Regions from separate parts of the Photobacterium sp. MCCC 1A19761 genome, predicted to be linked through region 2. Evidence: riboswitches for the same ligand, from Rfam matches in the RefSeq annotation. Region 2 holds a riboswitch; each other region holds the start of a gene.
What was found. A riboswitch is a leader RNA that binds a small molecule or an ion and turns the genes downstream of it on or off. The one in region 2 is predicted to bind thiamine pyrophosphate.
Positions count from the first base shown of each region.

Region 1: linked by a shared signal. The riboswitch ahead of thiD (bifunctional hydroxymethylpyrimidine kinase/phosphomethylpyrimidine kinase) and the one ahead of thiM (hydroxyethylthiazole kinase) in region 2 are both predicted to bind thiamine pyrophosphate.
Region 3: linked by a shared signal. The riboswitch ahead of thiB (thiamine ABC transporter substrate binding subunit) and the one ahead of thiM (hydroxyethylthiazole kinase) in region 2 are both predicted to bind thiamine pyrophosphate.

Region 1 covers NZ_JAZGTF010000011.1:146,521-157,263, reverse strand. Annotated here, with positions in the region: gene tenA (thiaminase II) at 1-541, opposite strand, end outside; gene VV869_RS13575 (ABC transporter substrate-binding protein) at 567-1,508, opposite strand; gene VV869_RS13570 (ABC transporter permease) at 1,545-2,393, opposite strand; gene VV869_RS13565 (ABC transporter ATP-binding protein) at 2,386-3,159, opposite strand; gene thiD (bifunctional hydroxymethylpyrimidine kinase/phosphomethylpyrimidine kinase) at 3,159-4,004, opposite strand; TPP riboswitch at 4,074-4,171, opposite strand; gene VV869_RS13555 (VOC family protein) at 4,411-4,770, shown strand; gene VV869_RS13550 (FAD-binding oxidoreductase) at 4,823-6,451, opposite strand; gene VV869_RS13545 (N-acyl amino acid synthase FeeM domain-containing protein) at 6,661-7,368, shown strand; gene VV869_RS13540 (PhnA domain-containing protein) at 7,531-8,103, opposite strand; gene VV869_RS13535 (hypothetical protein) at 8,340-8,858, shown strand; gene VV869_RS13530 (S1 family peptidase) at 9,194-10,459, shown strand; gene VV869_RS13525 (Lpp/OprI family alanine-zipper lipoprotein) at 10,741-10,743, opposite strand, start outside.
Region 2 covers NZ_JAZGTF010000010.1:217,084-227,826, reverse strand. Annotated here, with positions in the region: gene VV869_RS12775 (response regulator transcription factor) at 1-568, opposite strand, end outside; gene VV869_RS12770 (GlcG/HbpS family heme-binding protein) at 743-1,237, shown strand; gene VV869_RS12765 (DEAD/DEAH box helicase) at 1,387-2,586, opposite strand; gene thiE (thiamine phosphate synthase) at 2,737-3,372, opposite strand; gene thiM (hydroxyethylthiazole kinase) at 3,384-4,169, opposite strand; TPP riboswitch at 4,379-4,476, opposite strand; gene VV869_RS12750 (GNAT family N-acetyltransferase) at 4,542-5,330, opposite strand; gene VV869_RS12745 (sensor histidine kinase) at 5,649-6,821, shown strand; gene VV869_RS12740 (response regulator transcription factor) at 6,818-7,519, shown strand; gene VV869_RS12735 (potassium channel family protein) at 7,687-8,340, shown strand; gene VV869_RS12730 (TrkH family potassium uptake protein) at 8,344-9,708, shown strand; gene VV869_RS12725 (GNAT family N-acetyltransferase) at 9,727-10,236, opposite strand; gene VV869_RS12720 (PhzF family phenazine biosynthesis protein) at 10,296-10,743, opposite strand, start outside.
Region 3 covers NZ_JAZGTF010000021.1:113,526-124,268, forward strand. Annotated here, with positions in the region: gene leuA (2-isopropylmalate synthase) at 261-1,811, shown strand; gene leuB (3-isopropylmalate dehydrogenase) at 1,814-2,902, shown strand; gene leuC (3-isopropylmalate dehydratase large subunit) at 2,926-4,365, shown strand; gene leuD (3-isopropylmalate dehydratase small subunit) at 4,385-4,987, shown strand; gene VV869_RS17790 (DUF547 domain-containing protein) at 5,129-5,911, shown strand; TPP riboswitch at 6,020-6,127, shown strand; gene thiB (thiamine ABC transporter substrate binding subunit) at 6,266-7,219, shown strand; gene thiP (thiamine/thiamine pyrophosphate ABC transporter permease ThiP) at 7,233-8,828, shown strand; gene thiQ (thiamine ABC transporter ATP-binding protein) at 8,822-9,550, shown strand; gene VV869_RS17810 (PhoH family protein) at 9,655-10,743, opposite strand, start outside.

The sequences.
Region 1 (10,743 bases), on a different contig from region 2:
GCCGTGCGATGGTTTCCTGGGTTCCTGCCTGGAAATCGTCGCCACTGTAGAGCTCAATCCAACTGCGATACGGGTTCCCCTCCAGACGTGTGGTTTCACGGTGGATGAGCTGATGTCCGATCACGGCGTAACCAATGGCGCAAGGGGCTAGGGCGGCGAACAAATCGACCCGATCGCCGGCCATCCCGGTATCCAAGACATAACGGGTATAACTCACGGTGCCGAAATCTTCCGGTTCCGCTTCCATATCAGACTCGGTCAGGCCCCATTGGCCGCAGTATTCCACATGGTGGTTCATTTCCGTATCCAGCAAGGCGGTCAGGCTTGGCAGCGGCTCCCGCATTTCTTCCAGCGTCCGGGATTTGAAAATGGCCAGGGCAAACGCTCGCGCGTAGTGTTTGAGAAACAGGAAATCTTGTTTCAGGTAGTGTAGGTAGGCGTGTTTATTCAGCTCGCCAGTGGCCAGCTGCTGAACAAACGGGTGCTCGATATAATCTTGCCAGTCGTCCCGGCAGGCGTTGATCAGGTCTTTGTGATTCATCGGTGTGTTCCTTAATGCAATGTCGTTAGTAGGTCAGGACGTAATCTTTGGCTTGCGGGAGCGTGTGAATGATCTTGTGCTGCATCATGAAGGCGGCATAGTCGTCATAACGCTTGAGCTCAACAGCACCCGGACGCAGGGCAAAACGGGTCAGCGTATCTTCCCAAGCCCGACGGTTCAGATCGTTATTGAGGGTATCTGGTGCGTAGGCGACAAATTCCTGCCAGGCTTTCTCTGGGTGATTGATCAAGTACACGGTTGCTTTTTCAATCGCTTTGTTGAACTTGTTGATGGTTTCCGGATTGTATTTGTGTTTATTGGCGACAAAGATCAGCTCATCATATGGCGGGACGCCATGTTCTTCCGGATAAAAGGCGGTGGCTTCATAGCCTTCCAGCTCAAGCTGGTTCAGCTCGAAGTTGCGCAGGCCGCCCCAAATCGCATCCACTTTGCCGGATGCCAGCGAGGAGGAGAGTGCCCAGCCGACGTTGATGATTTTGACGGAATCCATCGACACCTGATCTGAAGCAAGCATGGTGCCGATGGTGGCGTCTTCACTGCCGCCGATTGCGACGCCGATCTTTTTACCTTTCAAATCCGCGAGGCTGCGAATGCCTGATTTATTCAGCACAATCAGTGAGTTCAGCGGGCCGGAAATGAGGGTGGCTGAACGGACCAATGGCAGTTCAGCCGCGGTGCTGGAGATCAGCGTGCTTTGATAGGACACGGCCAAATCAATTTTCCCGGCAGCGACCAGTTTATCCGGAATGCTGGGATCAGCCGGCTCCTGAATCGCCACTTCCAGTCCTTGCTCGGCAAACCAGCCTTTTTCCTGGGCCAGAATAATCGGGCCGTGGTTTGGATTGACGAACCAGTCGAGCATTAAGGTGACCTTTTCAGCGGCCGCCTGGAACGATGCCAGCGATAAGGAGATCGCGGCAACGCTTTGAAGTAACTGCTTTTTCATATGAATTTCCTGTTGATGTTATCTATGTAACGGATGTTATTGGTTTTGCCACGGAATTGCTTTTTTCAGCAGGCCATCGGCAATGAAGTAAAAACTGATGGAGAAAAATGCCAGGATGAACAGGGCGGCAAACATCTCATCGACAAACATGCGGGCGTTGGCTTGCAGCATCAGATAGCCCAGCCCTTCGCTCGAACCCACCCATTCGCCAATGACTGCGCCGATTGGGGCCACCACCACAGCAACCCGAATACCCGAAGCCAGTGCCGGCAGGGCAGCAGGCAGGCGGATCTGCCACAGCAACTGCCAGCGCGTGGCACCCATGGTGCGGGCCAGATCCAGATAACCGGTCGGCGTTTGTCGTAACCCGTCGTAACAGCAAGTGGTGACGGGGAAAAAGATGATCAGGGCGGCCATAACGACTTTCGAGGCAATGCCGTAACCGAGCCATAGCATCAGGATCGGCGCAATCGCAAAGACCGGAATGGCTTGGCTGGTGATCAGGATCGGCAGCAGCCAGCGGCGCAACGGGGCAAACAGCAACATTTGCAGGGCGAAAAACAGCCCCATCGCCAACCCCAGTAACAGGCCGAATAATACCTCGGTGCTGGTGACCAGGGTGTGGTGCCAGAGCACATCAAACCGGGCGACTAGTTTGTTCAGCACTGCAACCGGTCCCGGCAGGATAAAAGGTGGCAGTGAAAACAACACCACGGCGGCCTGCCACAGACCGAGAATCACCCCGAAGCTGATGAGTACCCGCGCCACTTTTCGGGAAAATCCGCCCCGGTTGATGGCTGGGGCCGACTTCGGGCTCTGTTGAAGCGGTTGTAATGGCCGTTCGGACACGGAGTCGATGGTTTCCTGAGGGAGGCTGTCAGCCATAGTCACGCTCCAGTTGGTCAATAATCATCTGCTGGTGGGCAGCCATTTGCGCGTCAAATGATCGCGGCGGCATGGATTGCGGGACATCCAATCGGGCCAGCTGTGCCGGGCTGCCGAACATCAGGTAGATGTGATGTGCCAGACGCAGAGCTTCCTGTGGGTCATGGGTGATTAACAGCACGGTACGATCCTGCAATAACTCGGCGGCCAGGCTCTGTAGCTTGTGGCGGGTGACAGCATCGAGTGCGGAAAAGGGCTCGTCCATCAGGACCAGCGGCTTGTCCTGCATCAGGGTCCTAGCCAGGGCGACCCGCTGCCGCATCCCCCCGGAAAGTTGATCTGGTCTGGCGGCATGGAAATCTGCCAGACCGACCGCCTCCAGTAATGACATCGCCCGGGCTACATCCGGTGTTGCGGCGTCTGAACCCAGACGCTGACTGAGACACACGTTGTCCAGCACAGACAGCCAGGGTAGTAACAAATCTTGCTGCGCCATATAGGCCACGCGGTCTTGCAATGGTTGCGCATCAGATGTGAGCAACTGTCCCTGCCAGATCACCGCATCACCACTCAGCCCGGCCAGGTGACGCAGCAGCGTGGTTTTACCGCAGCCGCTTTTACCCAGAAGACAAGTCCATTGTCCGGCCGGTAAGGTCAGGTTGAGATCATCGAAAACGGCGGTCGCCGTATCCCGGTAACGAAGCGAGGCATGATTCAGGCTGACGCAAACCGGGGACGGATGCTCCCCGACAGCTGGCGATAACATCATGCTCGCTCCGGCTGGTAGTGCCCGTGAAAGAAGTGGTTGACTGGGCCGTGTCCGGTGCCGATTTGCAGTTCATCGGCATGGCGGATGGCTTCGGTGAGATAGGTTTTGGCATGTTGAACGGCGTCGTTCAGCGCAAAGCCTTGCGCCAGGAAAGAGGCGATGGCAGCGGACAAGGTGCAGCCGGTTCCGTGAGTGTTGTGGGTGTCAATCCGTGGATGGCTGAAACGGATGACCTGATCGGTGCTGATCAGTAAATCGGTGCTCTCTTGTGTTTGGGACAGGTGACCTCCTTTGAGCAGTACGGCACCAGCGCCCAATTCACGCAGTGCCTCGACCAACTCTGCCATATCGGCTTCGGTCTGTGGAATCTCCGTATTCAGCAGCGCGGCGGCTTCCGGCAGATTCGGGGTGATCACATCTGCCAGCGGCAACAGGGCTGATTTCAGGGTTTCAATCGCATCTCGTTGGAGCAGCAGATCGCCGCTGGTTGCGACCATCACCGGGTCAACGACCAGAAATTGAGGCTGATACTGGCGTAGTTTATCCGCCACGGTTTGGATGATAACGGCATCACTGAGCATGCCGATCTTCACCGCCTTGACATCCAGATCACTGAATACCGCATCCAACTGCTCGGCAACAAATTCCGGAGAGATGTTGAAGATACCGGTCACGCCTTGGGTATTTTGTGCGGTCAGGGCGGCAATGACAGAGCAAGCATAACCGCCGGTGGCCGAGATAGCTTTGATGTCGGCTTGAATACCGGCGCCACCGCCACTGTCAGAACCGGCAATGGTTAACGTGATTGGTGTTTTTGATTGAGCTGCTGATTGAACGGCCATATCTACCCCTGGCGATATCGCGCAGGGTAGCAGGTGTCCGGGATTGCCCGATAGAGAGCGGGCAGGGGCGAGACACGGTTGCTAGTTCCCTACGCCATTATTAAATGGATCAGGTTCAACGGGTCCCACCGAAGTGGTCTCAGCCTATGGCTCCCCGACTAACTTACCTAAATTGTTGATTATTTGTGCTGAACACACTTTTGCGTGCCAGAAACGGATGTATTCTACCTTTGTTTTTCACAGCGGAGCAAACCGAAAAAGGGATTATTCTGACCAAGCGCTGAACTTTACATCGCAGTGGTCTGTGGTTGAGAAAAAATAGGTTGAGAAGAAATTGGGTTGAACATGAATCGGATTGAATGGTCGTGTAAAGTAACAGACGACATCACACAGGCAGGGACATACCATGAGTCAGACGAATCAGGACAAAATAAATTATATTGAGTTTCCGGCGGCCGATCTGGAAGCAACCAAGGTGTTTTTCCAGCAGGCTTTCGGCTGGGCGTTCACCGACTATGGTGAGGATTATACGGCATTTACCAATCAAGGACTGGATGGCGGGTTCTACCGTGCTCCGCTCAAATCATCGACTCAGCAAGGCGCTGCATTGATCGTGCTGTATAGCGCCCATCTTGAACAAACCCAGGCTAAGGTTGAAGCGGCCGGCGGCCAGATCGTGAAGCCGATTTTTTCGTTTCCGGGCGGACGGCGTTTTCAGTTCCTTGAGCCGAGCGGCAATGAGTTGGCAGTGTGGTCAGATCAATAATGATTTCCCGCCGCAACGGCGGGAAATCCTGGCGTTGTTCGTGATCCGGTGATCAACACGGCTCAGATGAAGGTTCAAGCGCTTTCGTTGTTGCAAGTGCTTGAGTTGTTTCAGGGGCTTTAACTGCTCCAGCGACAACTGCTCCAGCGACTTCAACGGCTTCAGGCACTTTCGTGGCATCAGGGTGCGCTAGCCAGTACTTATCCGGGGACAGGATATTGTTGGGATCCAGGCTCTGCTTGAGTGTGGCCAGAAGCGCCAGGTTCTCATCTCTCACGAATGGTTTGATCGTATCAAACAGTCCGGAACCACTGCGGTATGGACAAAATCCGGCGGACAGCAGGGCTGCATCTATGGCCTGATGGAAGCGGGTCGCTTTTTCAATTTCTGATTCGTTTTTGCCGAAACGGATATTGGCAATCAGAACCACGGCACGCTCGCTGACATTGGTCATGCTGTAGCGCTCTTCATAGCCATATTCACGGAATAGCTGGCGGCAGATACTGAGCATTTCGGAGATATTCTGCCGTGAATGGCTGCTCACCGCACAGATCCAGCGAAAATTCGCCGGAAACTCTGAAGTTTTCATTGCGGAACTGGCCGCCGGATGATCGAGCAAGGTCTGGATGGCCGCATCGGATGGAACGCCCAGTTTGAGGTCCAGCACCAGTTTCAGGCTATCGATCATCGGGGATTTCAAGTATTGATTGATTTTGCACAGCATTCGCCAGCGAAAATCATCAAGGAACAGAATTTTTGCGCCCGGGATCTGCTGTTTTAAGGTTTGCTTGACGTGTTTATAGCGGGCTTTCACCACACCTTTCGGCCCGGCCAGGGAGGTGGTGAGGATCCAGGCACCTGGTGCCTGACGGGCTTGCTCACCCATGGCTCGGGTCATGCTGACCGTATGGACGCCACTGGTGATCACACCTTCCAGTTTCAGCTTGCCGATGGCGGCGACCATTTCGGGCGCATCACCTTCTCTCGGACATAAAGCGAAGACGGTGGCCTGATAAGCTGGTTTCGGCTGAAGTGCCAGCGTCATTTCGAGCACAATTCCTAAGTTTGACTGGCTGAATAATCCCTGCAGAACCGGCCCGGTGCCGTAGGGATAGAGATGCCGGGCGACACTGTGTTCAAACATTCCCATGCCTGTCGTGATGATCTTGCCGGTTGGCAGGAGCACCCGCATGGATTGTACATGGCCGAAACGGTCCGAGTAATCGGTGTGGCCGAACCCACGCTCCAGAATGTTGCCGACCAGACTGGTGTGCAGTCCGGCTGCGGTGATGTCCATTTGTAAGGAACTCTTCGCGTCTTTCAGGGCTGTGAAAAGCTGCGATTGCGTGATCCCCGGTTGTACCCGCACATAGGCTTGCGCATCATTGATTTCGAGGACTTGGGATAAGCGGCTGAGATTGACGATCACTTGCTGGGGGTGCGTTCCCTGTGCGGTGCCGTAGCCCCAGTTCTTTCCTTGTGCGAGCGGGTGAATGGTGAATCGATGTTGATTGGCAGCCTCAACAACGGCGATGAGCTCAGGTTCCTTCTCTGGCCACACAACGGCTGACGGCGTACAGAGGCTCCCATTGAGAGCCAGGCTATACTCGTGCAGTGTTTCGGGATCCTGCGAAATTTGCGAAGCCGCGAAAATATTGCTTAATACTGTGTGTAGTTCCATATCCCTTTTCCCCACGGGGTCTTACCGATACTTAGCTCATCAATAAGGTTGTTAAAACAGAGTGTTAGATTTACATTGTGCAAAAAAAAAGCGTCAGCGACAGTGGTAAGGGTAATGATATGTGAACTTGATTGAATAAATGCACAAAAAAACATTCGAACGACCATAAACCACTTAATCGGCGTCTGGGTTCGGCGTAGGGTAGAAGCGTGTTTACAGCAAGAAGGACCGGCAAATCGCCTGAAATCGTGAATGTCGCCGGAAAATTTATGGAACTGGATAAGCTAACCACGCAGCTCTGTGTGACGGAAGAAGCAAAAATCACAGCCTATAACATCCGCTATCAGGCTTATACCACTGTTGGGTATAACCCGCTGTGTACATCAGGCTTGTTTACGGATCCGTTTGATGCGGAGCCGAATAACTTTACATTTCTACTGAAAGAAGGCACCAAGCCGGTTGCTACCGTTCGTGCGAGTGTTCTACACCGGCCCATGGGTTGGACACAGGTTCCGTGTAAAGGCGGTTTCGAGCCTGAATTTGCTTTGTTAGAGCAAGAATATGACACGATCGTTGAGATGGGCCGTTTGGCAGTACGTCCGGATGTTCGGGGTTTAGCTTCCTTGGCACCCTTGGCGCTGTTTTGTTGCATCTATACGCTCGATAAGCGTTTTGGTCGAACGGCGTTGGTTTGTGGATCAAGTAAAAAGCATCGTCGCTTTTACCAGCGGTTGGGCATGAAAAGTTTGTGTGATTTTGCGCCACGCCCGAATACGGCGATTGATCTGACGCTCATGGCCAAGACATTAGATTTAGAAGAGTTTATAGAAAGCGCCGGGGCGCATTTGGATGAGGCGACTATTCGACGTTTAATTCCTCCTTTCCCACATGTCAGCGAACGCCGTGAAACTTCTTAAACAAGGTTGAGGATTCAATGCTTCGAGAACAGGAGCCCGTAGACCTTAAGAAAACAGGCGCAAAATAGCGCCTGTTTTTCAGTGACTCATTATGATCAGTGACTAGCTATGGTCAGTGACACACTATGAATTGAGCCACTGTGAAGTGAGTTTTCGAGTGGCTTACATCTTTTTACAGTAAGCAGCGATAATCACCATGTTGGTCCCGGCAGCTTTACCCGAGATATGCAGCGGGTTATCGGTCAGACGAATGCCACGTACCGCTGTCCCTTGCTTAATCACCAGGCTTGAGCCTTTCACCGGCAGATCTTTGATGATTGTGACGTTGTCGCCGGCTTGCAATGGTGTGCCGTTAACATCCAGGGTTTGTATGGAGTCCAGCGCTTCGAGTGCGATGCCTTTTTCTGCCCACTCGATCATATCTTCTTCCATATACAGCATGTCCAGCAGGTCCTGCGCCCAGGTTTCACCAGACAGTCGTTTTAGCATCCGGTAAGCCATGACTTGAACGGCCGGTACTTCACTCCACATGCTTTCATTCAGGCAGCGCCAATGGTTCTGATCCATAGTGTCTGCGTCTTCAATTTGTCCACGGCAAGTTCCACACACCAGGACACAGCTGGCCGCTGTTGAATCTGGTGATGCCGGTACTTCATACATGCTCAGATTCTCTTCTGATGAGCACAGTTCACATTTGTGACCAGCACGTTCTTTCACAATAGTTTCAATTGTCATAAGGAATTGTCCGTAGATTTAATGTGGCGATATTATGCCAGCATTTTTTCAGAAGAAAAGAAAACCGGCGCCTGCAAGCGGGAAAGCCGGGTTTATTGGCAATATTCAGTACAAGAATTCTCCTATTATGAGATTGCGTTGGCAAAAAAATGCTAGATTTATGGAGGAGACTAGCATCGACGAGAGAAAGCTCTACAATCAATCCCGCCTTATCACAATGACAATATGACCAAGGAATGATGATGAAAAAGGCTGTTTATCTTTTATCTGTTTTGGCTTTAGCCGGGTGTAATGAAGAGGATCTCAAAGATCTCGCTGAGGGAAATACAAAGGTTTTCACAATCACCGGAGCACGCGTTGCTTCCCAAATGGGAACGGTTAGCCCTGGATATTACCGAGTCGATGCGATTGCCTCGGCAATGACCAATACCTCGCAGGAAAAAATTCCGGCGGTTGTTAATCCGGAAGCGGCGTTGGCTAATCTCGGTATTAATATTGAAGGGGAAACCTGTGGTCGCATTAATATAACCGGAGAGTTGTGCTTCGAAAGTGGGGATAGCGGAACAGCTGACAGTTGCTTGCCTGAGCAGATCGATATGTTGGGCCTGTCGGTCTATACCATCGATCTTGATAAGGTGAAAACGGCCAGTGATGCCGGGTTTTATCCGACTCTGGCTGCTGATGTCGGCGGGCTGTACGTTGACATAGATTACGACCAGATCACTTGTAACCAACTTCCAACCCCGCAAAGCTAATCAGACGTCGACTGTAATCAATATTGCAGCCAGCGCAGTACAAATGAGCCGGCCAGGAATACTGGCCGGTTTTTACCACCCACTTCACCTTAAACATCTATTGCATTTCAGCCGTTATTGGCCAAACTTCGAATTCCCTCGCATTCCATTTTTATCCCTGTACCCGGCGGGAATGAATACTGCTAACGTTCTGACTTTATGAGCAATTTCTGATTCCCAGGGTTATTACCTCCCGGGAAAGTTCAGTTGCGCCCGTTGAGTCAGGAGTTTATATCGTGCTGAGAAAGAATATATGTGCTGCCGTCCTTGCCGCGAGCACGCTGTTACCCGCAGGGATGGTGACAGCGGAGCCGGCTACCGGGTATGTCATCGGGGGGGACCCGGTTTTACCCTCTGAAGATTATGGGTGGATGGCTTCCCTTCGTTTGGCACCGAATCAGTTAAGTCATATGTGTGGTGCGACCGTGATCGATCGCCATTGGGTGCTGACCGCAGCCCATTGCGTTGTGTTCGAATCCGAAAACGGGGTGTTTCAGGTTATCCCGCCCAGTAAGTTAAATGTGATGGTCGGTTCGAGCTACGCGCCGGTGGAAGATCCCGCAACCTTGTATACGATCTCACATGTCGTGGTGCATCCGGATTATACGCCCAACCCCGTACTGAAAATTGTCCCGAATGCTGATGGTACCCAGACTGTGGATGTGCTCAGCACGGCACTGAACAACGATATCGCGTTACTCCGGGTCGGTCGGGAATTTGCCGCGACTATCCCGGTTGTGCGTCTGGCTGGCATTAGTAAGGCTGATGAACTTGATTTGGCGTTGGGTCAGCAATGGTCTGATGTTGAGCGACCGAAAAATACCAGGGTCTCGGGTTGGGGTTCAACACAGACGGATGGCACTGGTATGTCCGAGCGGTTATTGAAAACGGATTTGTCTTTTGTCCCGATGGATGAGTGCTTCAAACGATTGGAGCTGGGCAATGAATTGAACTTCATTTTGGAAAGCCCGTTGAACCGAACTAAGCTGTGTACTTTGCCCCCGGAAGTCATTCGTGATGCAGATGGGAACTCGCTGGAATATGGTCCGGATTCTTGTAAGGGGGATAGTGGCGGCCCCCTTCGGGCACGGGATCAGCAGGGCGAATGGTATCAGTTGGGCATTGTTAGTGGTAGTCCGGTCGGTGCATTGACTTGTGGTTCATTGGCCCGACCAAGTTTTTATACCCGGATTGGAACTTACTATGGCTGGATTACCGAGCAGGTCGGTCGTTTACCGGAGCACCCGATTACGGCACCGGATATCATTACGGACTCCTCGAATTCAGGTACAGGAGATACCGGTGATAGTGGTGGCAGCGATGGGGGAGCAACGCCAGATAATGTGCCCAAAGAGCAGGAAACAATAGATTTGTCGAAATGCAATGCCGCTGTCGATGAAGATGCAATTGCTCACACCAACTGCAGCTTAAGTGGCGCGGATGCCGGAAGTTCGAGCTGGCAAATCTTGATGGGTTTGTTGGCTCTGATGCTGTATCGAATTCGGGGGGTACGTGTGCTTCGACCTGGGGATAAAGCGCTTATCCACAAAAGCTGTGAATAACTCTGTGGGAAATGGCGGCAGGCTAACAACCGTGCTGGCTTCGCCAAAGTCAAGTCTGCAAGTGGTGAAAAAGTATGTAATTTCAGGAAGATTGACTACACACCAAGTTGTGTAAATTACCGTCATTTCTGCTGAATTTGATGCAATATCTCCGGAAGTTTCGGAGCGGGACTTGGTCGGAGGAGGCGTGATTTTCAGGAATGGTTCATGAGATTGCAGGTTTGGTACGGATAGAGGTACGGCCTCAAAAAAGGAGTGGCGCCCGAAGCGCCACTTTCTGATTA
Region 2 (10,743 bases):
TGGTTTGCGGATCGAACTGATAGCCCCAAACCTGCTCCAGGATTGCCGTTTTCGACAGCACTTTTTCCGGGTGCTGCAACAACAACTGCATCAACATAAACTCCCGCTGATTGAGTGGGATCGGCTGTCCGCCGCGGTGCAAGGTATGTTTGAGTAAATCCAGGGTGAGATCGTGATAACTGAGCTGATGCGCAGGTGCGGCCTGAGACTGGCTTCTGCGGGTTAGGATCTGGCAACGGGCCAGCAACTCGGAAAAGGCAAACGGCTTGACCAGGTAGTCATCCGCGCCGGAGCGAAGCCCCAGCACCCGCTCTTCAACGGAATGTTTGGCGCTGAGAATAATCACCGGGGTGGTATGCCCCATGCCGCGCAGCTCGGCAAGCACTTGCAGCCCGCCTTTCTTCGGCAACATCAAATCCAGCACAATCACGTCATAGTGGGCGGTGGTCGCATAATGCAGCCCGTCAACGCCATCGCCTGCCTGAGTCACAGTGTAACCTTCCTGCATAAAGCCCTGGGTCAGAAACCGGGTGATGTGCAGATCATCTTCGATCAGTAATACGTTCACTGAATCTATCAACCTGTGTGGGGAATTACCCGCTCACTGTACCAGCTTTTCTGGGCGAATTTCAGGAACATTACAACCTTGTAATGTTCCTGAAAGCCTCCGGCAATCCCGATGTCGCTAACCTGACAGCACATACCCAAACATCACCCATTCATGGAGGATCACATGACATCTTTGAAAACAACGCTACTGAGCACCATCTTCGCAGGTCTGGCTGCAACGTCTTTCCAGGCCAGTGCTGAGAATCAGGCAGCCACGATTTCGATTGCCCAAATCTCATCAGCCACGGCATTTGCGCTGAGCCAGGAGGCTGTTGCGCAGTGTGCAGCCAAAGGCTACACAGTCACCGCCACCGTTGTGGATGTCACCGGCAACGTCATTGCACAGCTTCGCGCAGACAATGCGGGTAAACACACCCTCGACAGCTCGCGCAAAAAAGCCTTCACCGCCGCAAGCATGAAACAACCGACGGCCAACCTGATGAAAACCATCGCGGATAAGCCGATGTTGCAACCGCTGAAAGATATGGATGACAACCTGTTGCTCCTGGCTGGCGGCCTGCCGCTGACCGTCAACAATACGGTGATCGGTGCCATTGGTGTCGGCGGCGCGCCGGGTGGCCACCTGGATGTGCAGTGTGCTGAAGCCGCGATCAACAAGGTGCTGTAATCATACCGCCCTAACAACATGATTAGGCATCAACCACCCGCGCCGATGGATTGTGCCAAACCCGATAAAAAACAGGCGCTCGATTGAGCGCCTGTTTTCGTTGAAGTCCGGATTACATGAAGTAAAGGCTACATGAAGTAAGAGCTACATCAGCCTTTGTCCTGCGGCTGACGCTTGCTTTTCGGGACATAGTTCAGAATCGAGATCGGCACCGGTTTTTTCGGTGCAAATCCTTCCACTTCCCGGCGATCAATCAGATGGCCCAGGCGGCTTTCGATCATGCACAGGTTTTTGAAGTTGTCTTTCGAGACAAACGAGATCGCCTCACCCGAGGCATTTGCCCGGCCGGTCCGGCCAATCCGGTGGACATATTCATCCGCCGGGAACGGCAGATCATAGTTCACCACACGCGACAGCTCTTCGATGTCGATCCCGCGCGCCGCAACCCCGGTTGCCACCAGATATTTCAGGCTACCGGCTTTAAAATCTTCCAGCAACTGAGCCCGTGCGGCCTGGCTGCGCCCGCTGTGGAACGCTTCCGCTGCAATACCGCGTTTTTCCAGCTGGGACACCAGCTTTGCCGCGCCGTGTTTGGTTTCGATAAAAATCAGCGCCTGATCCCACTGGTTTTCGAGAATCAAGTGACTCAGCAAAGCCGACTTTTTATCTTTATCAACCGTGATCAACCACTGTTCAATATTGGCTTTCGACGCCTGATTGGCGGCGATGGTGATTTCATGCGGATCGATCACCGCAGATTTCGCCAAATCACGCACTTTGCGCGACAGCGTCGCGGAGAACAGCAACTGCTGAATGTCTTCCGGCAGGCGATCCAGGATCTTGTTCAGATCATCGATAAAGCCCATATCCAGCATGCGGTCGGCTTCATCCAGCACCAGCATTTCGACTTCTTCGAAATACACAGCCCGCTGGCCATACAAATCCAGCAGACGACCCGGCGTTGCCACCAACACGTCCACGCCTTCAATCAGACGCTGTTTCTGCTGCTGCTCGTCGACCCCGCCATACATCGCCAGCGACGTCAGCCCCAGGTGCTGACCATACTGGGTGATCTTCTCTTCAACCTGAATGGCCAACTCGCGGGTCGGGACCAGGATCAGTGCCCGGATCCGCTTTTTCTTTTTCGTCTGTCCCTGGCTCAGCTTTTCCAGGATCGGCAACACGAAGCTGGCCGTTTTACCGGTGCCGGTTTGCGCAGCGGCAATCAGGTTCTTGCCTTCCAGGATCACCGGGATCGCTTTGGCCTGGATCGTGGTCGGTTGGGTATAACCGAGCGCTGCCACCGCTTGCGTCAGTGGTTTGCTCAGTCCAAGTTTAGAGAATGGCATGGATCGCCTCAGGTTCATCAAACAATCAGGTCGCGCCTGAAACCGGCGCAACACAAGTAAGCACGGGATTCTATCATGAACCTAGGCAAGCGCTGAGCATTTTTCCGCGTGAAATGACCGACTTCAGGGACAAGCGTCGATCACCGGGAGTCATTCACGCACGGTTTCCTGCGCAGCCAGCTGTTGCCGCAGAACAGCAGCCGCATCACGTGGTGAGTCGGCATGGCAAATGGCTGAGACCAGCGCAATCCCGTCAACGCCCGTTTCCACCACCGCCTCAAGATTAGCAGCGTTGATCCCGCCAATCGCAACGATGGGATAACTGCTTTGGGCAATCGCCATGGCCAGTCCGTCAATGCCCCAGGCTTTTTTGATATCGGTTTTGGTCGGGGTAGTAAAAATTGCACTCAGGCCCAGATAATCCAACGGCAACGATTCGGCTTCAATGAGCTGCTGCTCATTTTCAATCGACAAGCCGAGCAGCTTGTCATCCCCAATTAATCGGCGCGCCAGTGCCGCAGGCATATCGGACTGTCCCAGATGGACACCATCGGCATCGACCGCCAGGACGACGTCGACGCGATCATTGATGATCAAAGGCACACCCGTGCCGCGAAGGATGTCTTTCACCGCCTGTGCCCGCTCGATAAACGCACGAACATCGCCGTGCTTTTCCCGCACCTGCACCATGGTCACCCCGCCTGAAACGGCTTGTGCCACAACCGAGGTCAGGGTCGCGAGATCTTGCTGATCGTCTGTCACCAGATATAAACGATATGGGTTCACAACAACTTTCCTTATGCCAACTTCAGGCGCTGGCGCAACGTAGCTTCATCGAGCTGATACAGCGCATCAAGCAGGTTAAGCTGCAGGCTTCCGGGCCCAGCGGACTGCTCGGCGGCAATTTCTCCGGCAACCCCCAGTACAGCGGCGGCGGCAAGCCCAGTGGTTTCGCCCACTGCCGCAAAAGCGCCGGTCAGTGCCGACAGCGTACAGCCCATCCCGGTGACAAACGGCATCATGGCATGGCCGTTGCGCAGCCGAACCTCGCCATCCGCGGTCACCACGACATCGGTCGCGCCTGAAATCACCACATTGCAACCATAGACCTCGGCCAGATGACGCGCCGCCCCTACGGCAGCTTCACTGCTGTCCAGAGCATCCACCCCTTTGTTCTGGCCTGCTTCTCCGGCCAACGCAATAATCTCCGAGGCATTGCCGCGGATGATCAGCTGCGCTGCCGCCTGAGCGATCTGACGCGACGCTTGGGTACGCAGAGTGCTGGCCCCACAACCGACCGGATCCAGCACCACCGGCTTGCCATGTCGATTCGCTTGCTCAACGGCATAAGCCATGCGCGGCGTCCAGACACTATCCAGGGTGCCGATATTCACCACCAACGCCCCGGCAAAACGCATCATTTCAGCCATTTCTTCACGCGAATGCGCCATGATCGGGGATGCACCCAGTGCCAGTAACGCATTGGCGGTGTTGTTCATGACAACGTAATTGGTGATATTGACCACCAGCGGCTTTTGCTGACGCACGGCATTCAGTGCGGAGACGATAGTTTCGGTATTCATATGCTTCCTCAGACGTCGCTGTGACGCGGCCTTGTCACGCTCACCGGTGAGCGGTTCATTTAGGGGAATACCTGATCAGAAACGATGTCAGCGGGAAACAGCCATTTGACGACACACGAAGGCTGGATTCATCAGGCAGATACATCGGGCTGGAAAGGGAGAACAGCGCCCGGCGATCCATGTATTGAGGCGAAGGCATGATACCTTCCATCGCAAGCGGTATAGTTCCCTACGCCAGTGTTAACTGAATCAGGTTCAACGGGTCTCGCAATGCGATCTCAGCCTTCCAGCTCCCCGACTATTTCCCGCGATGATATCAATATTGACTGAAAGCGCAACAAGCCGTGTTGCACTTTCAGCCACTTCAATAGCTTATCCCGCGACAGTCCGCTCCCAAATCGAACGCACCGTCAGGGTTGAGAAGCCCAGTTTTTTACAATTCAGCGCGCTCTGACTTTGCGGCAGCACATCCGTCAGCAAGTCAGTGCAGCCCAGTGACTGCGCGTCTCTGGCACGGGCATGCAGCAACGCCGTCTGGCATCCCCGTCCACGGCTCGTTTCCTGGGTATAAGCATTAGCCAGCAGCGCGGTCCCCTGCTCGATGAATGATGTGGCCCAGGCGCAGGGTTGCTCATCGACCATGGCGACAAAACAGCGAAACTGCTCGGTGCAGTAAAACTGGCGTTTCAGCGCCCAAATCTCATCGCTGCACTGGACGCCGGAAGTTTTCAGCAGCGCCAGGAAATCATCCGCGCGTTCCGGTCCCCACCGCTCGACATGAATATCCGTCGGGCACTGTGCGGCATCATAACGCTCCAGAGGTAACGCCAGATATTCCAGAGACAACACCGGCAGATAGCCCAGCGATACCAGCCGGTTCGACAGCACCTGCGACACCGCTTCGGGTTCGAGTTCGAGATAGGGTGCAATCGGTTCGGGATATTCGCCGAGCACAGTCTCCAGGTGAACTTCATTGTCCGTGTTCAGCCCGAGGATCCGGTTATCATACGGACGAGTGGGATCAACAAAGACCGTCATGCCCGCTTGTTCGATCACCCGCATCTCGCTGGGCAGTCCGGTCGAGAAGGTGCGCAAATTATTAAAGCGGCTGTACGCGACTTCAACCTCATAAAACTGACGAATGTTATTTTGATAAATCAAATCAATTCCTTTTGTTCTTATTTGAAATGCATGACACTAAACCGTATCGGACTATCCGGCGAAGCGTCAGCACAACAGAGATTGCAGCTGCAATCAAAATCGGGCTCAGTATAAGTGACACTGATTTCACATCACAGCAATATTGAGAGACAAACAGAAGTACAGCCTGGAAACTTGAATTTGCTCTCAACTCGGAGGATAGGTTATCGCTATTGCCGCGGTTAACCTGCTGACTCAAAAGAAATTACGCTTTCTTTACGGCCAGCATTCCCCGAACTCTGATAAAGTCACCCCATGTTCAGTCAACGACCCCAAGTTATGAAAGCCTCTGCACCCCAACAGACAATCAAGGCGCGGCATTTCACCCAAGCGAATTGCGCCGGTACACGGCATTTTACCAAGCCGTGGCTGTTTTCGGCCGGCACCACCCTCGCCGCGCTGGCGGTGAGTGCCCTGCTTGATCACTGGCTTCACTCCACCGCGGCAGTTTTGCTGATCCTGCAACTCGGTGTGGTCTGGGTGGCTTTACATGGGGATCGGTTCCGAGCCTTCGCCGCCGCCGTGTGCAGCGCGCTGAGTTTCAACTTTTTCTTTACTGCGCCACGCTTTTCCCTCCAGATGTTCCACCCCAGTGACATCATGAACCTGGGGGTGTTCCTGCTCGTTGCCCTGATCACCAGCCAGCTGGCCGAGCACTACCGCCGTCAGCAGCAGGCGCTGAAACAAGCAACCCTGCGCAGTAACATTCTGCTGTCCGTCTCCCATGATCTGCGTACGCCGCTCTCGACCATCATCGGGACACTCAGCACCTTGCAGGCGTATCGCAGCAAGCTGACAGAGCCGCAACAGGAAGAGTTGCTACAAAGTGCGATGGATGAAAGCCATCGCTTGCATCACTATATCGAAAACCTGCTACAGGCGACGAAACTGCAATGGGATCAAGTCACGTTGCAAACGACGGAACAGTCGATTGCCCCGATCGTACATGCAGCCTGCCGCCGGGAGCGCAGCGATCGGATTGTTTTGCACATCATCCCGGATCTACCCCGAGTGCATGTTCAGGCTTCCCTGCTGGAACAGGCGCTGTTCAATGTCATTGATAATGCAGTTGCTTATTCTCCGGCGCAGGAGAAAGTCAGGGTTGAGGTCTACCAAGACGGCGATCAGATAACCCTGGATATCTGCGATCAGGGTCCGGGGATCCCGCCGGATCAGCATCAGCAAGTGTTTGACCTGTTCTATTCCCAGCGCCCCGGAAATCAGGCAGACGGCGGATCCGGGATGGGCCTGACCGTCACTAAAAGTATTATCGACGCCCACCGGGGCACCATTGCCATTGTGCCGGTTGACCACGGCTGCACCATCCGAATCCAGCTTCCTTGTTACGAGGAGCTCTGTCACAAAGAGCTCTGTCACAAAGAGCCCTGTCACAAAGAGATATGCCACAAAGAGCTATACCACAAAGAGCACCGCCGCGAGGATCTGTCATGACGCCCTACACCATCCTCATCATTGATGATGAGCCGCAAATCCAGACTTTCATCCGCATTGCCCTTTCGGCCGAAGGATTTCAGTCCGTCAGTGCAACAAATCTGGCTGAGGCGCAGGCGAAAATCAACACAGCGGCACCCGACCTGATTATTCTGGATTTGGGTCTGCCGGACGGGGACGGCAGCGACTTGCTGCAACGCCTGCGGCGTGACCAGTCCACCCCGGTGCTGGTGCTGACTGCCCGGGATGAAGAGGATGAAAAAGTCCGCCTGCTCGAGCTCGGCGCCAACGACTATTTAAGCAAGCCGTTCGGGATCCGCGAGCTGATGGCCCGCATCAAAGTGTTGCTACGCGATCTCATCCCTGCCGAAAAGCCGGCGAACAAGCTGGTGTTTGAACAAATGACCCTGGATATCGAACGCCACGAGGTGCTGCTCAACCACCAGCCGCTTTGCCTGTCGAAAAAAGAGTTCGCCCTGCTCTCGACGCTGGCCCGCCATGCCGGGGAGCTGGTCAAGCAAGATCACTTGCTGCGCGATATCTGGGGAGAGACCCATCAGGACGATACCCATTACCTCCGGATCTTCATCAGCCAGCTCAGGCGAAAATTAAATGATGATGCCGACCAGCCCCGGTTTATCAAAACCGAACCGGGGATCGGCTATCGCTTTTTGCCCGAGCTGATCCATCGCGAATAACCCCGCGGCACCACCGAGCCGCATGGTGACACTCGGCTCCATACCCGCATAAACCACAGCATCAGGCAGCCCGCTTCTAACGGGATGCCGGCTCAAGCACGCCCGAAATAACGCGGGTCGGCTTTGTGCACCTTCAACACAGAGATTAATACAAAAAGAGGAATAATATGGCTCACTTTACCGTCATTGGGCTCGGCCGCTTCGGCATTGCAGCCAGTCTGGAACTCATTCATCTGGGACATACCGTGACCGGGGTCGACCGAAGTGCCACGGTTGCCGACAAATATGTCGAGGAACTCACCCAAACTGTCATTTGCGATGCCACCGATGAAAATGCCCTGCGCGAACTGGACTTGTCCAACAGCGATGCCGTACTGGTCGCGATCGGGGCCGACATGCAGTCCAGCCTGCTGTGTACCCTGAGCCTCAAGAATATCGGCGTCCGGGAAATCTGGGTTAAAGCCAGCACCAAGGCTCACCACACCATCGTCTCGAAACTCGGTGTGTCGCGGATTATCCATCCGGAAGAAGAAATGGGCATGCGGGTTGCTCAGGCGCTCCATTACCCGATGGTGCATAACTACCTTGCCCTCGGCCATGGCATGTATGTGGTTGAAGTCCACGTCAAATCCGCCTGGCAGGATCACAGCTTGAGCCAGATCCTCGAGCGCACCAGCACCTCAATCGATGTACTGCTGCTCAAGCGGGATCAGCAGACCCTGACGCAACTCCCGCTGGATTTTCGCGTCCAGCCCGATGACATCCTGCTGCTCAGCGGCTCGCGTGCAGCACTCACTCAACTGGCACCAAGGTTGGTATAACCCATGATCATCTGGCATCCCTCTGTCTCTCCGATTGAGAGAAAACCCAAAGCAGGCAAGAAGATCCTCGCGGCGCCGCCCTTGATCCTCTGCGGTAGCTTCCTGCTGTTTATCACCCTCGGCACCCTGGCCCTGAAGCTCCCCTGGTCGACCACCCAGCCCATCACCTGGCTGGAAAGTCTGTTTACCGTCACTTCCGCCGTGACTGTCACAGGATTGGTCGTCGTTGATACCGGCACGGCCTACACCCCTTTGGGACAAATCATCATCGCCTTGCTGATCCAACTGGGCGGCCTCGGCATCATGACGTTTGCCATCGTCACCCTGATTGCCCTCGGCGGAAAAATCGGCTTTTTACAGCGGACCGTTGCCAAGGAGGCGTTTAACCAGACCGATGCATCAACCATTATGGCCACCGCCAAGTCGGTGTTTCTGTTTGCGCTGATCGTCGAAAGTCTGGGGATGCTGATCCTCTTTATCCGCTGGGCCGAAACGCTGGGATGGCAGACCAGCCTGTTCCACAGCTTTTTCTATACCATTTCAGCATTCAACAACGCCGGATTTGCCCTGAGCAGCGACAGCCTGATGCCCTATGTCGACGATCCGACCGTCAATTTGACCATTACCGCACTGTTTATTACCGGGGGACTGGGATTCACGGTATGGATGGATTTGTGGCAAAAGCGCTGCTGGCGCCAGTTATCCACCTACAGCAAAATGATGCTCTCCGGCACCGTGATCATCAACGGCGTTGCCCTGCTGGCCATTTATTGTATTGAGTATCACAACCCCAATACCTTGGCCCCCCTCTCAGAAGGCGGCAAATGGCTGGCGGCCTGGTTTCAGGCCGTGACCCCACGCACGGCCGGGTTCAACACGCTGGCGATTGATCAACTGGAAGATGCCACCACGGCATTGATCCTGGTCCTGATGTTTATCGGCGGCGGTTCGCTCAGTACCGCCAGCGGGATCAAGGTCGTGACCTTCATGGTGCTGGTCATGGCGACCTATGGTTTTCTGGAACGAAATCAGGACATTCATGTGTTTCAGCGCCGTATCGCAACAGACACGATTCGCAAAGCACTGGCAATGGGGCTAATTTCGATTGGGGTGACCTGGTTGGCGATTTTCTTGCTGCTCCTGACAGAAAATGCGCCGATGCTGGATGTGGTCTTTGAAGCGGTGTCTGCCCTCGGGACAGTCGGCCTCTCACGCGGATTAACCGGTGAGCTCTCTGACGCCGGGGAAGTGATCATCATTTTTCTGATGTTCATGGGCCGTTTGGGGCCCTTAACGGTAGCTTACTGTCTGGCGAGTCCCCATGCCAAGCGGGTCCGTCATCCGGAAGCCCGACTGGCGATTGGCTGAGCTTGTTCGCAGGGGAAATCATTCCCCTGCCCGAAACCGACCCGCCAAGGATTTTTCCATCAACTGGCCATTGGGCTGAACGACGCCAACCGGTTGCCAACCCTGCCTGCGATAAAACGCGCCCGCTGCTGTATTGTGCGGCAAGTACCGCAGGCGGGCTTTGGTACAGCCCTGCGCTTGAAATTGATCCAGCATGTAGGCCTGAAGCCGACCACCGAGATGTCGATGCCGGTACGCCGGAACCAGGTAAATAAGATTGATGTAGCCGTAGCGTTGACCCTCAGCGTCAGTGCGAGGGCACTGATATTCCAGCTGACCGATGATCTCCCCGGCGTCACGCACATGCAAAAAACCGGCATCCGGATTGGCAGCCAATGCCTCAAACCAGGCCAGCGTATCATCCCGGCTAAAATGGTCGAGATTGCCGTAACTGACCCGGTGCGTCTCCCGGCGAAATTCAAGGCACAACTCAAGATCCCGATCCATATCCACCGCTGTGAACGTGAGTTGGGGTGTCTGTTTCATCATGGGCAAGTTCCCTCCCTGAGTATCCCTTTTCCTGACAGCCGACGATTAAGGCGCAGCCATCAGGGCAGTTGGACCACCGACACCAAGCGGACCTCAACCTGCAACGAGATATGCCCTTCACCTTGCTGCCGGACCACAAATGCTCCGCCTTGCGCCGAAAGTTGAGTGACTTTGAGCGTTTCCCGGCCCAGTTGTTCCAGCCAGTAAGGTGCCAGCGAACATTGGGCTGAGCCGGTCGCGATATCTTCATCAATCCCGATTTTGGGCGCAAAGTATCGCAGCACATAGCCATCACTGCCGTCCTGCGCCGTCAGGATCACGGCATGATAATCTGCGATCGCCGCCAGCACCGCCATATCCGGCGTGAACTGACGCACCACGTCCGGGCTTTCCGCCACCAGCACCAAATCCCGGGTGGCGAAGCTGTCGACCACTGGCAGGCTAATTTGCTTCAGATACCGCTTCAGATCCGGTAAACGGTTCGGCTGCCAGCCCGGCAGCGTCATG
Region 3 (10,743 bases), on a different contig from region 2:
TATTCAATTTATGGTTGACGGTGAACCTGTCTATTTGGTATTCATTTGTTAATCAACTTTGTGGATATTATTGAAAACATGCAAACACGTTTTTCCCTACTCATTAGCCTCCTCCTTATCGTGAACAATCGCGCGGGTAGCTGATGGGTGGAAAACACCACGAAGAATTCAAGAAACCCGCGCAATAGCGCGGGTTTTTTATATCAAAAGCCGGCGCAGCGGATGCAAACACACCAGGCAGGCAACAAAAGGAAGCAGCCATGAATGATCAGGTCATAATTTTCGACACCACCTTACGCGACGGCGAGCAAGCGCTGTCCGCCAGCTTAACGGTCAAAGAAAAACTGCAAATCGCCTATGCATTGGAGCGATTGGGCGTCGATGTGATTGAGGCCGGTTTCCCTGTCTCCTCGCCGGGTGATTTTGAATCGGTCCAGACCATCGCCCGGCACATCAAAAACAGCCGGGTCTGTGCCTTGTCCCGCGCGGTAGCCAAAGACATTGATGTCGCTGCCGAATCCCTGAAAGTTGCCGAAGCCTTCCGTATCCACACCTTTATCTCTACCTCGACCATCCATGTTCAGGACAAACTGCGCCGCAGCTATGACGACGTGATCGAGATGGGCGTTGCCGCGGTCAAACGTGCCCGCCAGTACACCGATGATGTCGAGTTCTCCTGTGAAGATGCCGGACGTACCCCGATTGACAACCTGTGCCGGATGGTCGAAGCCGCGATCAACGCCGGGGCGACCACGGTCAACATCCCGGACACCGTCGGCTACACCCTGCCGAGCGAGTTCGGCGGCATCATCACCCAGCTGTTCAACCGGGTACCGAACATTGATAAAGCCGTGATTTCCGTCCACTGCCACGACGATTTGGGCATGTCGGTCGCCAACTCCATGGCCGCAATTCAGGCCGGGGCCCGTCAGGTCGAAGGCACCATCAATGGTATCGGCGAGCGGGCCGGGAACTGCGCCCTGGAAGAGATCGCGATGATCATCAAAACCCGCGCCGAGCTGCTGGGTGTCCACACCGGATTGAAGTATGAGGAAATCTCTCGCACCAGCAAGCTGGTCAGCCAGTTGTGCAACATGCCGATCCAGGCCAACAAGGCGATTGTCGGTGCCAATGCCTTCAGCCATTCCTCCGGCATTCACCAGGACGGCATGCTGAAGAACAAGAACACTTACGAGATCATGACCCCGGAATCGATCGGCCTGAAGAATCAGGCGCTGAACCTGACCTCACGCTCCGGCCGCGCCGCAGTGAAGAGCCACATGGACACCATGGGCTACAGCGAGAACGAGTACGACTTGGATACCCTGTATGCCGACTTCCTGAAGCTGGCCGACCGCAAGGGCCAGGTGTTCGACTACGACCTGGAAGCGCTGATGTATTTCGCCAACCTGCGCGACGAGGACGATTACTACAAGCTGAATTACCTGAGCGTGCAGTCCGGCAGCGTGATGGCCACCACCAGCATCAAGCTGCAATGTGGTGAGGAAGAAAAATGCGAAGCGGCAGTCGGCAACGGCCCGGTCGACGCCCTGTACCAGTGCATCTACCGTTTGACCGGCTACGACATCGTGCTGGATAAATTCGACCTGACCGCCAAGGGCGAAGGCGAAGACGGATTGGGTCAGGCCGATATCATTGCCAACTATAAAGGCCGCAAATACCACGGCACCGGCCTGGCGACCGACATTGTCGAAGCCTCCGGCCAGGCGCTATTGCACGTGATCAACAGTATTCACCGTGCCGATCAGATTGAGCAAATTAAACAAAAATCCCATATGGAGACCGTATAACCATGGCAGGTACTTATCAAATCGCCGTTTTACCCGGTGACGGCATTGGCCCGGAAGTGATGCAACAAGCCCATAAAGTGCTGGACGCCGTCCAGGAAAAGTTTGGCTTCACCTTAAACTGCACCGAATATGATGTCGGCGGCATTGCCATCGACAACCATGGCTGCCCGTTGCCGGATGCCACCCTGAAAGGCTGTGAAGCTGCCGATGCCGTGCTGTTCGGCTCGGTCGGCGGTCCGAAATGGGAGCACCTGCCACCCAATGATCAGCCGGAGCGCGGTGCCCTGCTGCCGCTGCGCAAGCACTTCCAGCTGTTCTGTAACCTGCGTCCGGCGCAGATCCACGCCGGTCTGGAGCGCTTCTCGCCGCTGCGGGCCGACATTTCCGAGCGCGGTTTTGACATCGTCGTGGTGCGCGAGCTGACCGGCGGGATCTACTTCGGCCAGCCGAAAGGCCGCGAGGGCGAAGGGGCCCAGGAAAAGGCATTTGATACCGAAATTTATCACCGTTATGAAATTGAGCGGATCGCCCGGATCGCGTTTGAATCGGCGCTGCTGCGCGGCAAGAAAGTCTGCTCAATTGACAAAGCCAACGTGCTGCAAAGCTCAATCCTGTGGCGCGAAGTGGTTGAGGAAGTCGCCCGGGACTACCCGGACGTCAGCCTGAGCCACATGTACATCGACAACGCCACCATGCAGCTGATCAAAGATCCGTCCCAGTTTGACGTCATGCTGTGCTCCAACATCTTCGGCGACATCATCTCGGATGAATGCGCAATGATCACCGGCTCAATGGGGATGCTGCCTTCGGCCAGCCTGAACCAGGACAAGTTCGGCATGTACGAGCCTGCCGGCGGCTCCGCCCCGGACATCGCCGGGAAAAATATTGCCAACCCGGTGGCCCAGATCCTGTCCGCCGCGCTGATGCTGCGCTACAGCCTGGGTGAAGAGCCCGCGGCCCGCGCCATTGAGCAGGCCGTCTCGCAGGCGCTGGAAGCCGGTGAGCTGACCGCCGATCTGGCCGGCACTCACCCGGCGCTGTCCACCAGCGAGATGGGCGACAAGATTGCCGCCTACATCCGCCAAGCATAACCAGAACGAGGAGCACCCGAGCAATGTCAAACACAGAAGCAAAAGCGCCGAAGACGCTTTACGAAAAAGTCTACGATGCCCACGTTGCGGTCGCGGCGGAAGGCGAAACCCCGATCCTGTACATCGACCGTCATCTGGTCCATGAAGTGACTTCGCCGCAGGCCTTTGACGGCCTGCGCGAAAAAGGCCGCAAGGTGCGCCAGGTCAGTAAAACCTTCGCCACCATGGATCACAACGTCTCGACCCAAACCAAAGACATCAAAGCCTCGGGCGAGATGGCGCGGATCCAGATGGAAACCCTGGCCAAGAACTGTGAGGAGTTCGGCGTCACCCTGTACGATTTGAACCACAAATACCAGGGCATCGTCCACGTCATGGGTCCGGAGCTGGGCATCACCCTGCCGGGCATGACCATTGTCTGTGGCGACTCCCACACCGCCACGCACGGCGCGTTCGGCTCGCTGGCGTTCGGCATCGGCACCTCCGAAGTCGAACACGTGCTGGCAACCCAGACCCTGAAGCAAGGCCGTGCCAAAACGATGAAAATCGAGGTCAGAGGCAAGGTCGCGCCGGGCATTACTGCCAAAGATATCGTGCTGGCGATCATCGGCAAAACCACCGCCGCCGGTGGCACCGGCTATGTGGTTGAGTTCTGTGGAGAGGCCATTACCGACCTGTCGATGGAAGGGCGGATGACGGTGTGTAACATGGCCATTGAGCTGGGCGCCAAAGCCGGACTGATCGCCCCGGACCAAACCACCTTTGATTATGTCCAGGGCCGAAAATTTGCCCCGACCGGGGCTGATTGGGATGCCGCCGTGGCCTACTGGCAAACCCTGAAAACCGACGCCGGCGCCGAATACGATGCCGAGGTGACCTTAGAAGCCAAAGACATCAAACCGCAAGTGACCTGGGGCACCAACCCAGGCCAGGTCATTGCCGTCGATGAGCCGATCCCGGCCCCGAGTGATTTCGCCGACCCGGTCGAACAGGCATCCGCCGCCAAAGCCCTGGCCTACATGGGCTTGGAAGCGGGCAAGAAGCTGTCTGATTTTGCCATCGACAAAGTTTTTATCGGCTCGTGCACCAACTCGCGCATCGAAGATATGCGCGCCGCCGCTGCCGTCGCCAAAGGGCGTAAGGTCGCGCCGAATGTACAAGCGCTGGTAGTACCGGGCTCTGAGCAGGTCAAAGCGCAGGCCGAACAAGAGGGGTTGGATAAAATCTTTATTGAAGCCGGTTTTGAATGGCGCCTGCCGGGCTGTTCCATGTGTCTGGCAATGAACAATGACCGCCTGGGCCCGGGCGAGCGCTGCGCCTCGACCAGTAACCGTAACTTTGAAGGCCGCCAGGGCCGTGACGGCCGTACTCATCTGGTCAGCCCGGCGATGGCCGCCGCTGCTGCCTGTGCCGGTCACTTTGTCGATATCCGCGCGCTGGAACCAGAAGCCGCGACTGCGTAATTCAGAAGGAACGAAAGCAATGACAGGATTTAAACAACACACCGGCCTGGTAGTGCCTTTGGATGCTGCCAACGTGGATACCGATGCCATTATCCCGAAACAGTTTTTGCAGAAAGTCACCCGCACCGGCTTCGGCAAGCATCTGTTTCATGACTGGCGCTTTTTAGATGATGCCGGTGAGCAACCGAACCCGGATTTCGTGATGAACGCGCCGCGCTATCAGGGTGCCAGTATCCTGCTGGCACGGGAGAACTTCGGGTGCGGCTCATCCCGCGAGCACGCCCCGTGGGCACTGGCCGATTACGGCATCCAGGTGATGATTGCGCCGAGCTTTGCCGACATTTTCTACGGCAACTCCATCAACAACCAGATGGTGCCGGTGCGCCTGAGCGACACCGAAGTCGACGAACTGTTCACCTTCGTCACCGCCAACGAAGGTGCGGAAATCACAGTGGATTTAGAAGCCATGACGGTCACCGCCAACGGCAAGCAGTACTCCTTTGAAATCGACGAGTTCCGCCGCCACTGCCTACTGAACGGTCTGGATAACATCGGCCTGACTCTGCAGCATGAGGATAAAATCGCGGAATATGAACGCAATATTCCGGCATTTCTGGCCTGATTACTGATATCATCCATCCTCGCCCCGGCCACCGCGCCGGGGCTTTTTCATCCCTGGAAATTTTCACAGAAAATTGAAATAAATCAGCCACTCGCAGGTCATCTACAATGGATACATATTTCCTGCTCGAAAGGACACCCTATGCGACTCCTGATTTCCTTGCTCCTGCTCTGCCTCTCGGCCGGTGCTTTTGCCGCCCCGAAAGCCGATCTCTGGCCGTACTGGCAACCGCATAACGCCGCCAGCACTGTGCAGGTCGACCACAGCCGCTGGCAACAGCTGCTCGATACCTATCTCGTCCCCCAACCGACCCAAACCCTGTTTCGCTACCGCCAGGTCAGCGATGCCGACCGCTACGAGCTGGGCCGCTACCTGCGCGAGCTGAGCCAGCGCGATCCGCGCCAGCTCAACCGCCGCGAGCAATTTGCCTACTGGGTCAACCTGTATAATGCCCTCACCGTCAGGCTGATCCTCGATAACTACCCGGTGAGCTCGATCACCAAACTCGGCGGCCTGTTCAGCTTCGGGCCCTGGAATGACGCCGTCATCACCATCAACGGCAAAGCGCTGACCCTCAATGACATTGAACACCGGATCCTGCGCCCAATCTGGCAGGATCCGCGCATCCATTACGTGGTGAACTGCGCCAGCCTCGGCTGCCCGGATCTTCAGCCGCAGGCCTTTACCGCCGCCAATGCCGAAGCCCTGCTTGAGCAAAGTGCCCGGCGTTTTATCAACAGCGACAAAGGCGTCGCAGTGCGAGACAACCAAGTACGCCTGTCGTCAATTTATGACTGGTACGGCAGCGATTTCGGCACCCGTGACCAGTTGCAGCGCCACCTCAACCGCTACCGGGATGGCGAACCCGTGACGCTCAACCGCGTCAGCTACGACTATAACTGGGCCCTGAACGAGGCCCGTTAACAGACGGCGGCTCCGGTCTAGCGCGCCTGGGCCTTCGTTCTAAAGTGCCTGGGTTTTCGGTCGATCCCGAGAAGCTGGCAACCCACCGCCGGGCGGATTACAATACCGGCTGTTCTCATGGGGTGTCTGAGCCCGCTCAGACTGAGACTGCCAACGCAGAACCCATTGAACCTGAACCAGATCATGCTGGCGTAGGAATTGAGATGATTTGAAGTGCCTTTGCTTTTCCAAGTCGCTGCACGATGCCGCGAGCCCTTCTCAACCCTAAGCCGCTCAACCGATTTTTTCTCTTGCAGGACGCAAGAGTATCAGGAGCGCACCGTGAAAAAACACCTGTCGATCTTAACACTGGCGATGGCCGCCGGCTCTGCCTGGGCTGCCGATGACACCCTGACCGTCTATACCTACAGCTCGTTTGCCTCTGACTGGGGACCGGGCCCGGCGATTGAAAAAGCCTTCGAGGCCCAGTGCGGCTGTAATCTGGAATTTGTCGCCCTGGACGATGGCGTTTCCATCCTTAACCGTCTGCGCCTGGAAGGCAAAAGCACCCAGGCCGATATCGTGCTGGGGCTAGATAACAACCTGATCAGCGAAGCGAAAAATACCGGCCTGCTGGCCGAGCACCAACTCGACACCAGCAAGCTGGCCCTGCCGAACGGCTGGCAGGACACCACCTTTGTCCCGTATGACTACGGCTACTTTGCCTTTATTTATGACAGCAGCAAGCTGAGCAATCCGCCGAAGAGCTTAAAAGAGCTGGTTCAGCGCGACGATCTGAGCATCATTTACCAGGATCCGCGCACCTCCACCCCGGGCCAGGGCCTGATGCTGTGGATGAAATCCGTCTACGGCGAGCAAGCCAGCGACGCCTGGCAGCAGCTGGCGAAGAAGACCGTGACCGTCACCAAGGGCTGGTCGGAAGCCTACAGCATGTTCCTCAAGGGCGAATCGGATCTGGTGCTTTCATACACCACCTCCCCGGCGTATCACCTGATTGCCGAGAACGAAAGCAAGTACAAAGCGGCGAACTTCAGCGAAGGCCACTATATGCAGGTGGAAGTGGCTGCCAAGCTGAAAAACAGCCACAACCAGAAGCTGGCCGATCAGTTCATGGCCTTTATCCTGACGCCGCAATTCCAGACCGAAATCCCGACTGGCAACTGGATGTATCCGGTGATCAAACAGTCCCTGCCACAAGGGTTTGAGCAATTGACGGTGCCGGCCAAGTCACTGGAATTTACCGCAGAGGATGTTGCGGCGAACCGACGTGGATGGATCCGTGAATGGCAACATGCACTGACCCGTTGATAGCGAGACTCTGTTGAATACCCGCGTAACCCAAGTTCTGCCCGGCCTGATCTCGGCCGGGTTCATTGTGGTCCTGGTGGTCAGTGCCCTGAGCGCCCTGATCAGCCAGGCCCACGCCCTGAGCCCGTGGCTGATCTGGCAGGATCCCTACCTGCGCCATATCACCGGTTTTAGTTTCTACCAGGCATTCCTGTCCACACTGCTGAGCATTGTTCCGGCCATTCCGATCGCCTATGCGTTCTCCCGCCGCCGTTTTCCCGGCCGTCAGCTGTTGCTGCGCCTGTTTGCCATGACGCTGGTGCTGCCGGTGCTGGTTGCCGTGTTCGGCTTGCTGGCGATTTACGGTAAAAGCGGTTTGCTGGCCCAGTGGCTGGAAAATTGGGGCGGGTCGATGCCGTTTTCCATCTATGGGCTCCACGGCATTTTACTGGCCCACGTCTTTCTCAATTTGCCGCTGGCCACCCGGCTGCTGTACCAGAGCCTGGACGGCATTCCCTACGAGCAGCACCAGCTGGCCGCCCATTTAGGGATACGCGGCCGGAGCAAGTTCCGCCTGATCGCCTGGCCGCGGTTGCGCCAGCAGTTGCCGCAGGTCATCGGCCTGGTGTTCATGCTTTGCTTTACCAGTTTTGCCGTGGTGATGTCGCTCGGCGGCGGCCCCAAGGCGACCACCATTGAGCTGGCGATCTACCAGGCGCTGCGTTATGACTTTGATCTGGCAGGCGGGGCCATGCTGGCCCTGTGGCAAATGCTGATCTGCTGCGGCCTGGTGTTGTTCAGCCAGCGGTTTGCCAAGCCGTTGGCCACCCAGAGCGGCGCGACCGCACGTCCGTTGCCGCCGCAGCACGACAGCTGGCAGGCCCGGGCCTGGGACGGACTGTGGATCGGCCTGACCTTGCTGCTGGTGCTGCCGCCGCTGCTGGCCGTGGTCAGCGCCGGGCTGAACCCGCAACTCCCGGCGCTACTCAGCAACCCCGATTTGTGGCAGGCGGTTGGCACGTCCCTCAAGATTGCCTCGCTGGCCTGCCTGCTGGCATTGCTGGGCGGGGTGACCATCCTGCTGGCCAGCCGTCAGTGGCGGTTGCGCCATCACGGCCTGTCGGCCGACGGCATCGAGCTCATCGGCACCATGATCCTGGTCACCCCGGGGCTGGTACTGAGCACCGGGATCTTCCTCCTGCTGCGCCAGTTCACCGACGTCTTCGCCGCGGCCTTCTGGGTGGTGGTCTGCGTCAATGCCCTGATGGCCCTGCCCTATGTGATCAAAACCCTGAGCCAGCCGATGCTGCACATCGCCCAGCAGTACAACCCGCTGTGCCATAGCCTCGGCATGCGGGGCTGGGCCCGGCTGCGGCTGGTTGAATGGCCGGCCCTGCGTAAGCCGATCGCCCAAGCGCTGGCGATGGGCTTTGTGCTGTCGCTGGGCGATCTGGGCGCGATCGCCCTGTTCGGCAGCCAGGGCTTCCAGACCCTGCCGCTGTATCTGTATCAGCTCCTCGGCAGCTACCAGATGGACGCAGCAGCCGTGGCCGCGCTGGTGTTGCTGCTGCTGAGCCTGGGCCTGTTTACCCTGGTGGAAAAATTGCTCATTCGGAACCCAAGATGTTAACCCTGAACCAACTGACCCACAGTTACGTCCAACCGGGCCGCGATCGCCAGTGTGAGCGCACCCTGTTTTGCTTTGATCTGAACGTCGAGGCCGGCGAAATCGTCGCCCTGCTCGGGCCCAGCGGCGCTGGGAAAAGTACCCTGCTGGCGATGGTGGCCGGCTTCCTGACGCCTGACAGCGGCGAGTTGATCATCAACGGCCAGCGCATCGAGCGCCAGCTGCCGTCCGAGCGTCCACTGTCCTTGCTGTTTCAGGACCACAACCTGTTTCCGCACCTGAGCGTGTTCGACAACCTCGGTCTGGGGCTGCACCCCGGCCTGAAGCTGACCCATGAGGATAAAGAGAAGATCGTGGTGGCGGCAGCGCGGGTCGGGATCCAACCTTATCTCGACCGGTTGCCGGAGCAGCTCTCCGGCGGCCAGAAACAACGGGTTGCCCTGGCGCGTTGCCTGCTGCGCAACCGCCCGCTGCTGTTGCTCGACGAGCCGTTTTCCGCGTTGGATCCGGCGCTGCGCAACGAAATGCTGGCACTGGTGAAAAGCCTGGCGCGGGAACACCGCACCACCGTATTGCTGATCACCCACAGTCCGGAAGAAGCACTGAAGATTGCCGACCGCTGCGCCTTTATCAACCAGGGCCAGATCCAGGTCGTCGGCCCGACCCGCGAGGTGCTGGAGAGCCCGCAGCATGACGCGCTCAAGCGCTACCTCGGACGGGCTTAACCGCACTCCCTGAAAAGCAGTCCCTGAAAATCACAAGGAGCAAAGGGTTCCCCTTGCTCCTTGGCGTTCATATCAGTGGATGAAAGGCCGGCCCGCAACCGGGGTTACAGGTTCTCTTCGGCAAATTCGGCCAGGCGACTGCGCACCACGCCGTTCAGGTACACGTTGGCACTTCCCTCGAAATTCTTGAATCGCTCAACGATATACGTCAGGCCCGAGGTCACAGGAGATAAGTAAGTAGAGTCAATCTGCGCCAGGTTCCCGGAGCAGACAATTTTGGTGCCTTCCCCGCATCGGGTGATGATGGTTTTGATTTGCGAGGCGGTTAAGTTCTGACACTCATCCAGCAGGACGAAGGCATTCTGGATCGAGCGTCCGCGCATGAAGTTAATCGATTTAAACTGAATATTGGCTTTGTCATAGATATATTTCATGGAGCCGTCAGTACACACATCGTTCTTGTGCAAGGCTTCCATGGTGTCAGTCACCGCCGCCAGCCACGGCATCATTTTCTCTTCTTCGGTCCCCGGCAGGAAACCGATCGATTCGGCGATCTCCGGCGTGTTCCGGGTCACGATGATCTTGTCGTACATCCCTTTCTCAATCACCTGCTCCAGAGCTGCCGCCATAGCCAGGATAGTTTTCCCGCAGCCCGCCGGGCCGGTCAGGATCACCAGATCGATATTCGGGTCCATCAGAGCATCGAGTGCCATGCCCTGGTAGATATTTTTCGGGTGGATCCCCCAGGCCTGCCGGTGCATCAAGCGTTCCTGGCCGATATCTTTCACCACCACATCCTTGCCGTCGACCGACTGAACCCGAGCCGCGAAATCCGTGCCCTCGTCATACAGGTACTGGTTCACAAACGGGCTCTCGAACAGCTCCGCCGGTAAGGTATGCAAAGTCGAGCGCCCCTCAGCTTTCGACTGGCACTCCCCGACCCGCTCCCAGAAGTTGCCCGGGAACTGGTAGAACCCCTTGGTCAGCAGCCGGATATCGTCGATCAGCTGATCCGAGCGATAGTCATCGACATAGCAGACCCCGGCCCCCTTGGCCCGCAGCCGCATGTTGATGTCTTTGGTGATCAGCACCACCTGGCGCGGCGCATAGTCGGCCTGGAGAAACAGCACCCCGTTCAGGATCCGGTTGTCCCCGGCTTTGTCGGCAAAGGCGTGGACGGTTTCAGTCACCTC